Regions from separate parts of the Paenibacillus sp. FSL R10-2736 genome, predicted to be linked through region 2. Evidence: riboswitches for the same ligand, from Rfam matches in the RefSeq annotation. Region 2 holds a riboswitch; each other region holds the start of a gene.

Region 1 (3,276 bases), on a different contig from region 2:
CCAGTTGGGGTTCTGCGTTCATAAGTATCCGTTATGGTAAATCCGCATTTCTGGTAAGCACGGATGGCCCGCTGATTCCAGGTCAGTACCTCCAAATCGATCTCCCGTTCCGGATAACGCTGCAGCGCCGCCTGAACGATGGCCTTCATGAAGAGATGTCCCATGCCATGACCGCACAGATCGGGCCGCATGCCGATTCCAAGCCGGACTACACCCTCCATAGGGAACAGCTGGGCGAAGCCGCACAGGATTCCCTGTCCATTCACAACAGAAACGTATTGCTCACTGCGCAGCTGCGGATCACCGAATTCAACACCGAGCGCCTGCATCTGCTCCCAGGGCATCCAGCCGTAAATATTATACGGGGGCCTGTAGTTCCACTCACAGATCTCAGCAGCATGCCGCGACTCCATAGGAACAACATAAAAAGTTACCGGGGAACTTATCATAAGCAGAGGCCTCCTTTCAAGGGGACATTACTTCATTCTATAAATATTATATACAAAACGAGCCGGATTCGACGCAAAAACCTTGCAGAAAGACCGGAACTTGACAAACGCCAAAAAATATTTTATGAAAGAGCGAAATTGGTGTTTTACAAATATAGAGCGGGGTAAGTAATTTTATAGACAAAAAAATAAGCCCTCCTCCAAGATTTCGGCAAAAATCCTGGAAAAGCGCTTATATTAGGACAAATTATTGCACATCGTCATTGTCTTCGGAATCCGCAGCCACAGTCTTGTAAGCATCTGTACTCATAATCCGTTTGGCGCCAACGTAGCGGTTGACGTAGTAGCTGTCACTCAGCGAACTGATGGTTACACCACGCGAGGAAGAAGCATGTGCGAACTCACCGTCACCAACATAAATACCGACATGGGAAATGCCTTTGCCGCTTGTATTGAAGAATACAAGATCGCCCGGTCTCATCTCATCGCGGGATACAGCAGTGCCCATCTGATATTGGGAACCGGATTGGTGAGGCAGGTTAATGCCGATCTTATCAAAAACATACATTGTAAATCCGGAGCAATCAAAACCGTTCGTGGATACACCGCCGGATACGTATTTGGTCCCGATGGCTTTGTCGATAACTTTATCCATTTTGGAATCCGCGAAAGCGCTTCCTGCTCCAATGGTGAAGATGATGGAAAAGCTTAGTACTGCGGCTGCTAGCTTCTTCTTCAAAAGTAAATACCCCTTCCAAATGCCTACGAGGTTAGCTTAAGGGTTCGGTTGAAGGTCCCCTATGACCCCTCTTAGAATAGGAGGTCAATTCACCCAAAGTTGGTTCCCCCGTTTCCCTAAATCTTTAGGGAACTCGGCACGACTGTTGATTAGGATTAGCTGTTATTCAATACATGACAAAACCTTTGTTAAAAGCGATTCAATAATTACAAAAATGTTACTAAAAGCTCACTGCGATAATTGTAGCAAAGACTAGGGCGCTTGGCAATCACTTATAACATATTAATGCATTTTTTTTGCGTTTTTTAGAGTTATAGCTGCATAGAAAGACTCATATTTACGCAGCAGGTGAGCTATTGATGAATTTTTCTTTGGATTTGGGATAAAAAGGTGTTTCAGGGCCTGCAGATGAGTGTAAAAGGTAGAATAAGGAAAAGGAAAAACCCGGAAATGATTACGGCAATAATCAAAACCGGGCTCGTATAAGTTACATTTAGTTGTTAGAGGTACGAATATTCGAGGAAATGTTCAAGGGTTCAATCGTAAGCGACAGCTTGGTAGGCTGTTGTGCTCATCACTCTTTTAGCGCCAACGTAGCGGTTGGCCCAGTATGCCTGACTCATCGAACTGATGGTTACACCACGCGAAGTGGAGGATTGTGCGAATTTGCCATTGCCGACATAAATACCGACATGGGAAACTCCGTTGCCCAGGGTATTGAAGAATACCAAATCACCGGAACGCAAATTACTCTTGGATACGGCTGTTCCAACGCTGAACTGTGCCTTAGAGGTGCGCGGCAAGGTAAGGCCGATACTCTTGAATACGTATTTGGTGAATCCGGAACAATCAAAGCCGCTGGTGCTGGTGCCCCCGGTTTTATATGACGTTCCAATGGTTTTTGAGATCACAGTATCCATTTTGGAATCTGCGAAAGCGCTGCCTGCTCCAAGTGTGAATACCATCACAAGACCCAGCGCTGCTGCGGTGCATTTCTTCTTAAAGTTCTGACTTCTCAAAAGATGTACTCCTTCCAAGGCCTGCGAGGTTAGCTTAAGGATTCGGTAGAAGGTTCCCCTATGATCCCTCTAAAGCGAGATCAATTCACCCAAAATATGGTTCCCCCACTCCCCGGTGCAGGGAATTCGGCGTTTTGTGCACCAGAATAGTGACATATCGACATAAGATTAAAGGCTTCGGTTACATAGCTGCTTAATTCCATTTGAAAGATTACAAATTTGTTACTAGTAGTACAGGCATCATTGTACCAGAGGATTTACAGTTTTGCAAATGCACTTATCGCAGCTGTAAACAAAAAAGAGTCATGCACCTCACCAGAGGGGCGATGACTCTTTTAGTATGCCGTTTTGGCGGCCGATTATTGTGGGAATGATTTACTGGACCAGAGATGATACTGCGCGGCTATGCCCCACATTTTGAACAGAGTGGATGGCAGCGGGGCTGCCTGGCGCAGGAGCAGGGCCGGGAGACCGGGACAGAAGAGCGCTGCAGCGCCGCAGAGGAACAGCGTCACCAGACTTCCTGCGCCTATAATGACGGATATCCCGATGGAGTGCAAAAGGACTTTCAGACAGATCAGCAGCGAAGTGAACATGCCCGTGCCTGCAGTATAACCGAACTGCATATACAGCAGCAGCTTGCGGATAAGGAAGAGGTAGATGAGCCAGCCCAGCACATAAGGCACGAGCGTCAGCAGCAGCGGATAATCGAGAATGCCGTTCAGAAGCAGACGGTACATCTTCGGCAGCAGCCAATAGAGCGGCAGAAGTGCCAGCGCCCATTCAACGAGACTGAACAGCAGGACAGGCAGCCCATAACGCTTCATCCCGGGAAAAAAGAACAGTCCGCGCTCCCCGGCACGTTCCTGGTGTAGCTCGTGCAGCAGGCCCGCCCGGATAAAGGGGGAGAGCAGCAGCCGCAACAGAGTCAGTGCCAGGAGCAGCCATAGCCATTGCCGGACGTCCGGGTCCGTGTGCAGTGCAGTCTGCCCCTCAATATAATACAGCAGCCTGCCTATGCTACTGCCGCCGGCATCCGCATCCGGATAACGCAGCAGTACCGGAACGA
Region 2 (3,276 bases):
AACCTGTATCTGGGCGAGGATCTGTATGCCTTTCCCCATATGCGGAGTGTTCCCGTGATGTATGTAAACAAGACGCTCGCCGCTAAAGAAGGGCTGGATCCGAACGGACCGGCGACCTTTGCCGAACTGGAGGCCTATCTGCAGACCGCATATGATGCTACCGGCCAGCCGCCGATGTACCTGTTCAACTATGACTTCTGGGTGATGGAGGCGCTGCTGCATTCGTACTCGGATACCAATGTGGTCAATGAGGATGAGACGAAATCCAACATCAACAGCGAAGGCGCAGTGAAGCTGATCACCTTCATTGAAGATCTGGAATCCAAGGGTCTGATCAAAGTACTTGGGGTCACGGATAAGGATGCCTACTATGCCTCCATTGCCAATCCGGGCACTGCGCTGATCTTCTCCAGTGTCGGCGGCTACAAAACGTTCGCCGGCATGGCCGCAGAGAGTGGAATTGATCTCGGCGTATCCATGATTCCTGCCGGAGAAGACGGCAAACGGGGCGTCCCGGTCGGCGGATCGAATACGTATCTGGCGAATACGGGAACGGATAATGAGAAGGCAGCCGCTTTCGAATTCATGAAATGGCTGTCGGATACCGAGCAGGCGGCGTATGCTTCTGCCAATACCGGATATCTTCCGACCCGTCTTACTTCCCTGGACACAGACTTGATGAAAGAGACCATAGCTGCTTTCCCTGGCTACAAGGTCGCTTCCGAAGAGCTGGAATTCAGCAAAATGCGACCGATGACCGGTACGTACCATGAGATTGAAGATCTGATGGGCACACGCATCAACGATATCTGGCTGGAGAACCTGCCAATACAGGAAAGCCTGGACACCCTCGCTAAAGAGGTGGATGACATCCTGAACCGCTGATTATAGATGATGTTTAAAGCAAGCAGAGCAGTGAGTCTCCGGTAACGGGAGAATCGCTGCTCTGCTTTTTGGGCTCACTGCGGCTGGTTTCTGCGCGTGTTGGGCAAATTCACCTAAGCTATTCATTCATAGACGAATATGGGCTATACTGAAGTTTCTGTTAATCTATATCCGCAAAAATATATGTAATCGCTGAGTTCCGTAATGGAAGCGGGGAAACCAAGTTTTCTGGGGTGAATCTCGAGGAATCGAGTAGGGCTACTCTTCAAGCCCGAATCCGGCAGCTAACTCCGTAAGCGACATGAGAGGATGCACAGGTAATGCCGTATATTGACGTCAATGGAACTACCCTCTATTACGAGGTGTCGGGCAGTGGTCTGCCCATTGTTTTTATTCATGATTATTCGACTTCACATCATCTGTTCGAGCCTCAGGCGGAGTATTTCAGCAAGCGGGCGAAAGTGATCTTGTTTGACCTAAGAGGGAATGGGCAATCCGGTAAAATGGATGTGGAGATCAGCCGGATTGTAGACACGCAGTGTGAAGATCTGAAGGGATTATTGGATGGACTGTCCGTAGAACGGGCCGTCATCGTAGCTTGTTCCAGCGGTGCTGTGCTTGCCCAGAAATTCGCCTATCTGAATCCTGAACGGGTAATTAATCTGGTGTTGGTGGACAATTACATCCTAGGAGATTGTACGTCTAAAGGCAGCAAAGTGCTGGAGCTCTTTCAAATCTGCGCATGGGCCGCCCATTATCTTCCGGCTGAAATGTTCATCCGTTCTTTGCGCATTACATATAACAAATGGCTGTCTGCGTATCATATTCTGAGAAGAGAGCTTGTCCATGAACGGACAACAGAATTGATTAAACAGCGTCTGGCACTAAGACATACGGACAGCTACGGGTTTGCACTAAGGCTGCAGGTTCCCGTTCTTTGTGTATCAGGCAATCAGAATGAGCGGGTTCTGGAGCAGGTGAGACAAACAGCGGCCAAATATCCGCTCGCCACGCTGGCAATACTGGAAGATGCCATGTATCCCAGCCATTTATGTCAGCCGCAGCACTTCAACCGGCTACTGCTTGATTACCTGAAAGACCAGCAATGCTTCCAGCGGAAAATTTATTAACGGCACCTGTAGAAAATCTTTGACAAGTATAACAGGTACCGTTATAATAAATTCAACAGGTACCGTTACATTGATTGACAGGTACCGTAAATATATCCCTGGGAGGATTCATAATGAATATGAATGCTGAATTGTACGACAAGCTCGCCAAGCTGCAATGGCTGTTGCAGAGACAGCATCTGAAGAACCACGCCGCTGTTGGCCCTATGGCAGATACGTCACGGGGACAAGGCAGGATCATGGCGTTTCTCCGGATGAAGGACGGAATCAGCACGAAGGATTTATCCTATATGCTGGACATTCGTGTATCCTCGCTCAATGAATTGCTGGCCAAACTGGAGAAGGCCGAATATATCACCCGTCAGCCTTCCGAGACAGATAAACGCATCATGCTGATTTATCTGACGGCGAAAGGGCGGGAGGAAGAGGGCCAGGAGGTTGAGGGCGGCAGCATATTTTCAGTCCTGTCTCCAGAAGAACAGGCAGCCTTCGGTGAATACCTGGTCCGCGTCATTACAGCCTTAGAAGAAGAACTAGGAACAGATGCAGACCGTGATGTAATGGCTATGTGGATGGAGGCCGCTAAGGAGCGCATAGGATCAGAGGAATTCGACAAGCTGATGGCTATGCGCGGACAAATGAGCAGTATGTGGGGAAATATGGATGACGGACGCTTTAGCGGAAGATTCCCCGGATTTGGCCGGGAAGGTCAAGGCGGCGGCATGAACGGCTTCGGCTGGCCTTCCAGAGATGGTAGAGACGGCTCGAAGGACAACTCCAGTGATTCGGATGACAAGTAAGTAAAGCATTTCCTATTAGCAGCAGCGGCGCTGTCTTTCCCGAAGAACTGAAGGCAAAGGCAGCGCAATAAAGATTTTACCAAATACAGTCTGAAACTGACGATTAGTCAACACCCGCTCACGAGACCCGTATTGTCATTTGTTACGGGTTTGTTTGGTGCGGCGCAAAGTTCGTAATCAATTTATAGTTAGAATTCTAACTAATGTAGAGACTAACATACACGAAGAAAGTGGTGAATCGCATGGATACAGAAAACCTCCATTACTTTGAGAAAGCACCGGTTGCAAAAGCCGTAGCGCACTTCGCAATACCCATGATGCTTGGAACGTCAATGAGTGTCATCTATTCCATTTTAAACGCCTTTTTCATAGGCACCCTTAATAATACTGCCATGTTAACTGCACTTGCCTTAACCTTACCGTTATTCGCGGTCATTATGGCGCTGGGTAACCTGATTGGA
Region 3 (3,276 bases), 350 kb from region 2:
AGTACAATCAGGCGCACCCCAGGGTTCCACTCTTCCCACTTCTGTTCCATTTTGTGAATCTCTTCTTCATCGAATCCGACATATACAGCCACTACATTCTCAGTCAATGACTTCGCATAGCTGATCGAATGCAGTACCGCGCGGGTGACACCGGCAACAGGTACAACCACTGTGCTTCCTTTAATACAAGGTTTATCCGTAGCCGGACAAATGCGCAGCTGATCGGCAATATTCATATAATGGCGGTGAATCCGGTGGAACACGATGATTACAAGCGGCAGGAAGATGAAGGCCATCCATACACTCGAGAATTTAGTAATAATGAAGATGAGCGTAATGGTTAAGGTTGTGAGCATGCCTACTGTATTCACAGCGAATTTGCTCTGCCAGCCCTTAGGCTTGGTTCTGTACCACTGGACCATCATGCCAAGCTGTGAAAGGGTAAACGGAATGAATACCCCAACGGCGTATAATGGAATCAACCCTTCGGTATTTCCGTGAAAAGCAGCTACAAGCACAGCCGACATTACGCCGAGGAAAATAATGCCGTTGGAGAATCCCAGCCGGTCTCCGCGCACCATGAAGGCATGGGGTAAATATTTGTCCTTGGCGAACATGAAAGCCAGCAGCGGGAAGGCCGAATACGCTGTATTCGCCGCCAGGAACAAGATTACTGCAGTGATGCCTTGGATGAAGAAGTACAAACCGCCGCGGCCAAAGGTAGACTCGGTAATCTGCGACACAACCGTTGCTTTCTCATCCGGCATGATACCGTACCAATAAGCCAAAAGCGTAATCCCTGTGAACATAGCTCCGAGAATCAGACCCATCAGCATCAGCGTTTTAGCCGCATTTTTCTCAGCCGGTGCTTTGAAGTTAGGGATCGCATTGGAGACCGCTTCTACCCCGGTCAGTGCCGAACAGCCGGAGCTGAAGGCCTTGAGCAGAAGGAACATACTAACGTTTGATACCGCCGAGCCAATCTCAGGAACCTGGGCATGAGCACCGCCGGTTGCATATTTGAAGACTCCCGCGATAATCAGTACAAAGATGGATACGACGAACAGATATACCGGAATGGCTATGAAGGAAGCTGATTCAGTAACACCCCGCAGATTGACAATCGTTAAGAGCAGAATGACAGTAACCGCTATGAGTACACTATGATTATGAAGACCCGGGAACGCTGATGTAATTGCATCCGTTCCCGCCGAGGCGCTTACCGCCACCGTTAGAATATAATCGACCAGCAAAGAGCCACCGGCAAGCAATCCGGTATGAACCCCTAGATTGGTTTTGGCAACAATGTAGGCGCCCCCGCCCTGCGGATAAGCAAAAATGGTCTGCCGATAAGACAGGATTAAGATGGCCAGCAGGCCCAATACGGCTAATGCAATTGGCAATGAGTACCAGATAGCTGTGAAACCTGCGGCCACAAGTACGATTAGGATTTGTTCTGTTCCGTAGGCTACAGACGAGAGCGCATCAGAAGACAGGACAGCCAGTGCTTTCACCTTGGATAACTTTTCATGATCGAGTTCGTTCGACTTCATCGGACGCCCGATCAATAGTCGTTTTACCTTGCTTACCATTGTAGTAACAGTTCCTCTCTTTGTTAAGTTGAAACGGCAGTACCGCGCGCTGTTTTCATAAGTGGATTTCATAAATGCAGGCACAAAAATAAGCATACGGAAATGATCCGCATGCCTTGAGTGCATGGTCATTATCCCACTATTGCTTACGAGGTTAGCTGGCGGATTCGGGCTGTGGTAGCCCTACGGTTTTCGAGTCTGCTGACCCGCTTCCGATTCACCCCGTTGGCACTCGGCCAAGTTTGGTTCCCCCGTTTTTCCTTCCGGAAAATTCAGCGCATATTCAACTTCTCACAAGGACTAATAATAATCTACAATGCCTCTTCCGTAAAGCGTTGAAACAAATGAAAAAAGAATGAAAAACAACCAAAACAACCAAATCCATGATCCGGTATGTCTTGATCTTTCATTCTCTTTCATTATCCCTTTATCGCGTGATTTTACAGCATTTCTGCTTAATAATTTACACTCAATTTAAGGGAAATAGTTACTCTTCATTCTGCCTGACGGCTTCTTACTCACCTGCATCCTCTTTACGCCCTGTCCATAGCAGAATTGTGATTAATGCGAACGCAATGAGTGCCAGCAGCGGGATGGTGATGAATCCGAAATAATTCAGATAATCCGTGTTGCACGGCACACCGATTGTACATGGAAGCACCTTGCTGAGTGCCGGAATTTTCTGCTCTGCGTAATGATAGATCGAAATGCTTCCGCCAATCAAACTTAAGGGAAGGACATAAGGGATAATGCGCTTATCCCCCCGGTAAGTGGCGATTCCGAGCAAAATCAGCTGCGGATACATAAATATCCTCTGAAACCAGCATAGCTTGCAGGGCTCATATTTCAGCACTTCACTGAGATACAGACTGCCTGCTACAGCAACAACCGAGACGAACCAGGCCAAGTAGAGACAATTCCGGCGGCAGAATGCAGAGAATTTATTCATTGTGCAGCCACAGCTTCCGCAGCTACCTGGATTTGAGCATCAATCTCCTCCATATTAAAAGGTTCCTTCACCTTGACTCCATTGACAAACAGTGATGGCGTGTTGGTTACGCCGGTGTCAGTGCCAAGCTGGATATCTCTCTCCAGTTCGCTTTCGTAGGTCTTGTCTTCAATATCCTTACGCAGCAGGTCGAAGTCAATGGGCAATTCTAATTGCTGTGCCAGACTTACCAGGAAGTCCGGTGTTGCCCACTCTACCTTTTCTTCACCCTGGTTAGCATAGATGGCATCGAAGAATTTCCAGAAAGCCTCTTGATTCTGATGGTACACGGAGAGTGCCGCAAGTGAGGCTGTTCTCGAATCCGTACCGATAAAGGCCAGGTTGACGAAGTAAAAGGCTGCTTTATCCTGATTGACATACTCCTGAACGATTTGCGGTTTAATCACCCCGGTGAACTGGGCGCAAGCCGGACATTTGTAATCGCCGAATTCAACGATTTTGACGGGTGCGTCTTCTTTGCCCAGCCGTGCCATTTCACTGTAATTGAAGTCAACGGGAGCGGCAGCAGATCCTGTGGTTGAGCCGTCCCTCGAGGCCAGCATGAATAATCCTACAAAAATAATAACGACTAACGCCACTGTACTCACGATCAGAATTCTCGTTTTCTGCTTCTGCTGCTCCTGCTCTGCCCGGCGTTTCTCCTGCTTGCTCATCTGGGGAAGCGCGACATTGTTC

The links. A riboswitch is a leader RNA that binds a small molecule or an ion and turns the genes downstream of it on or off. The one in region 2 is predicted to bind cyclic di-AMP.
Region 1: another riboswitch for cyclic di-AMP. It lies ahead of NSQ73_RS30705 (C40 family peptidase); the one in region 2 lies ahead of NSQ73_RS15060 (alpha/beta fold hydrolase).
Region 3: another riboswitch for cyclic di-AMP. It lies ahead of NSQ73_RS13580 (APC family permease); the one in region 2 lies ahead of NSQ73_RS15060 (alpha/beta fold hydrolase).

What each region holds. Positions count from the first base shown of each region.
Region 1 is NZ_JBBOBN010000002.1:579,002-582,277, forward strand. It holds gene NSQ73_RS30695 (GNAT family N-acetyltransferase) at 1-449, opposite strand, end outside; gene NSQ73_RS30700 (C40 family peptidase) at 697-1,188, opposite strand; cyclic di-AMP (ydaO/yuaA leader) riboswitch at 1,194-1,337, opposite strand; gene NSQ73_RS30705 (C40 family peptidase) at 1,725-2,153, opposite strand; cyclic di-AMP (ydaO/yuaA leader) riboswitch at 2,211-2,349, opposite strand; gene NSQ73_RS30710 (hypothetical protein) at 2,567-3,276, opposite strand, start outside.
Region 2 is NZ_JBBOBN010000001.1:3,489,280-3,492,555, reverse strand. It holds gene NSQ73_RS15065 (ABC transporter substrate-binding protein) at 1-885, shown strand, start outside; cyclic di-AMP (ydaO/yuaA leader) riboswitch at 1,066-1,198, shown strand; gene NSQ73_RS15060 (alpha/beta fold hydrolase) at 1,206-2,015, shown strand; gene NSQ73_RS15055 (MarR family winged helix-turn-helix transcriptional regulator) at 2,129-2,815, shown strand; gene NSQ73_RS15050 (MATE family efflux transporter) at 3,058-3,276, shown strand, end outside.
Region 3 is NZ_JBBOBN010000001.1:3,139,751-3,143,026, reverse strand. It holds gene NSQ73_RS13580 (APC family permease) at 1-1,592, opposite strand, end outside; cyclic di-AMP (ydaO/yuaA leader) riboswitch at 1,721-1,880, opposite strand; gene NSQ73_RS13575 (disulfide oxidoreductase) at 2,107-2,541, opposite strand; gene NSQ73_RS13570 (DsbA family protein) at 2,538-3,276, opposite strand, start outside.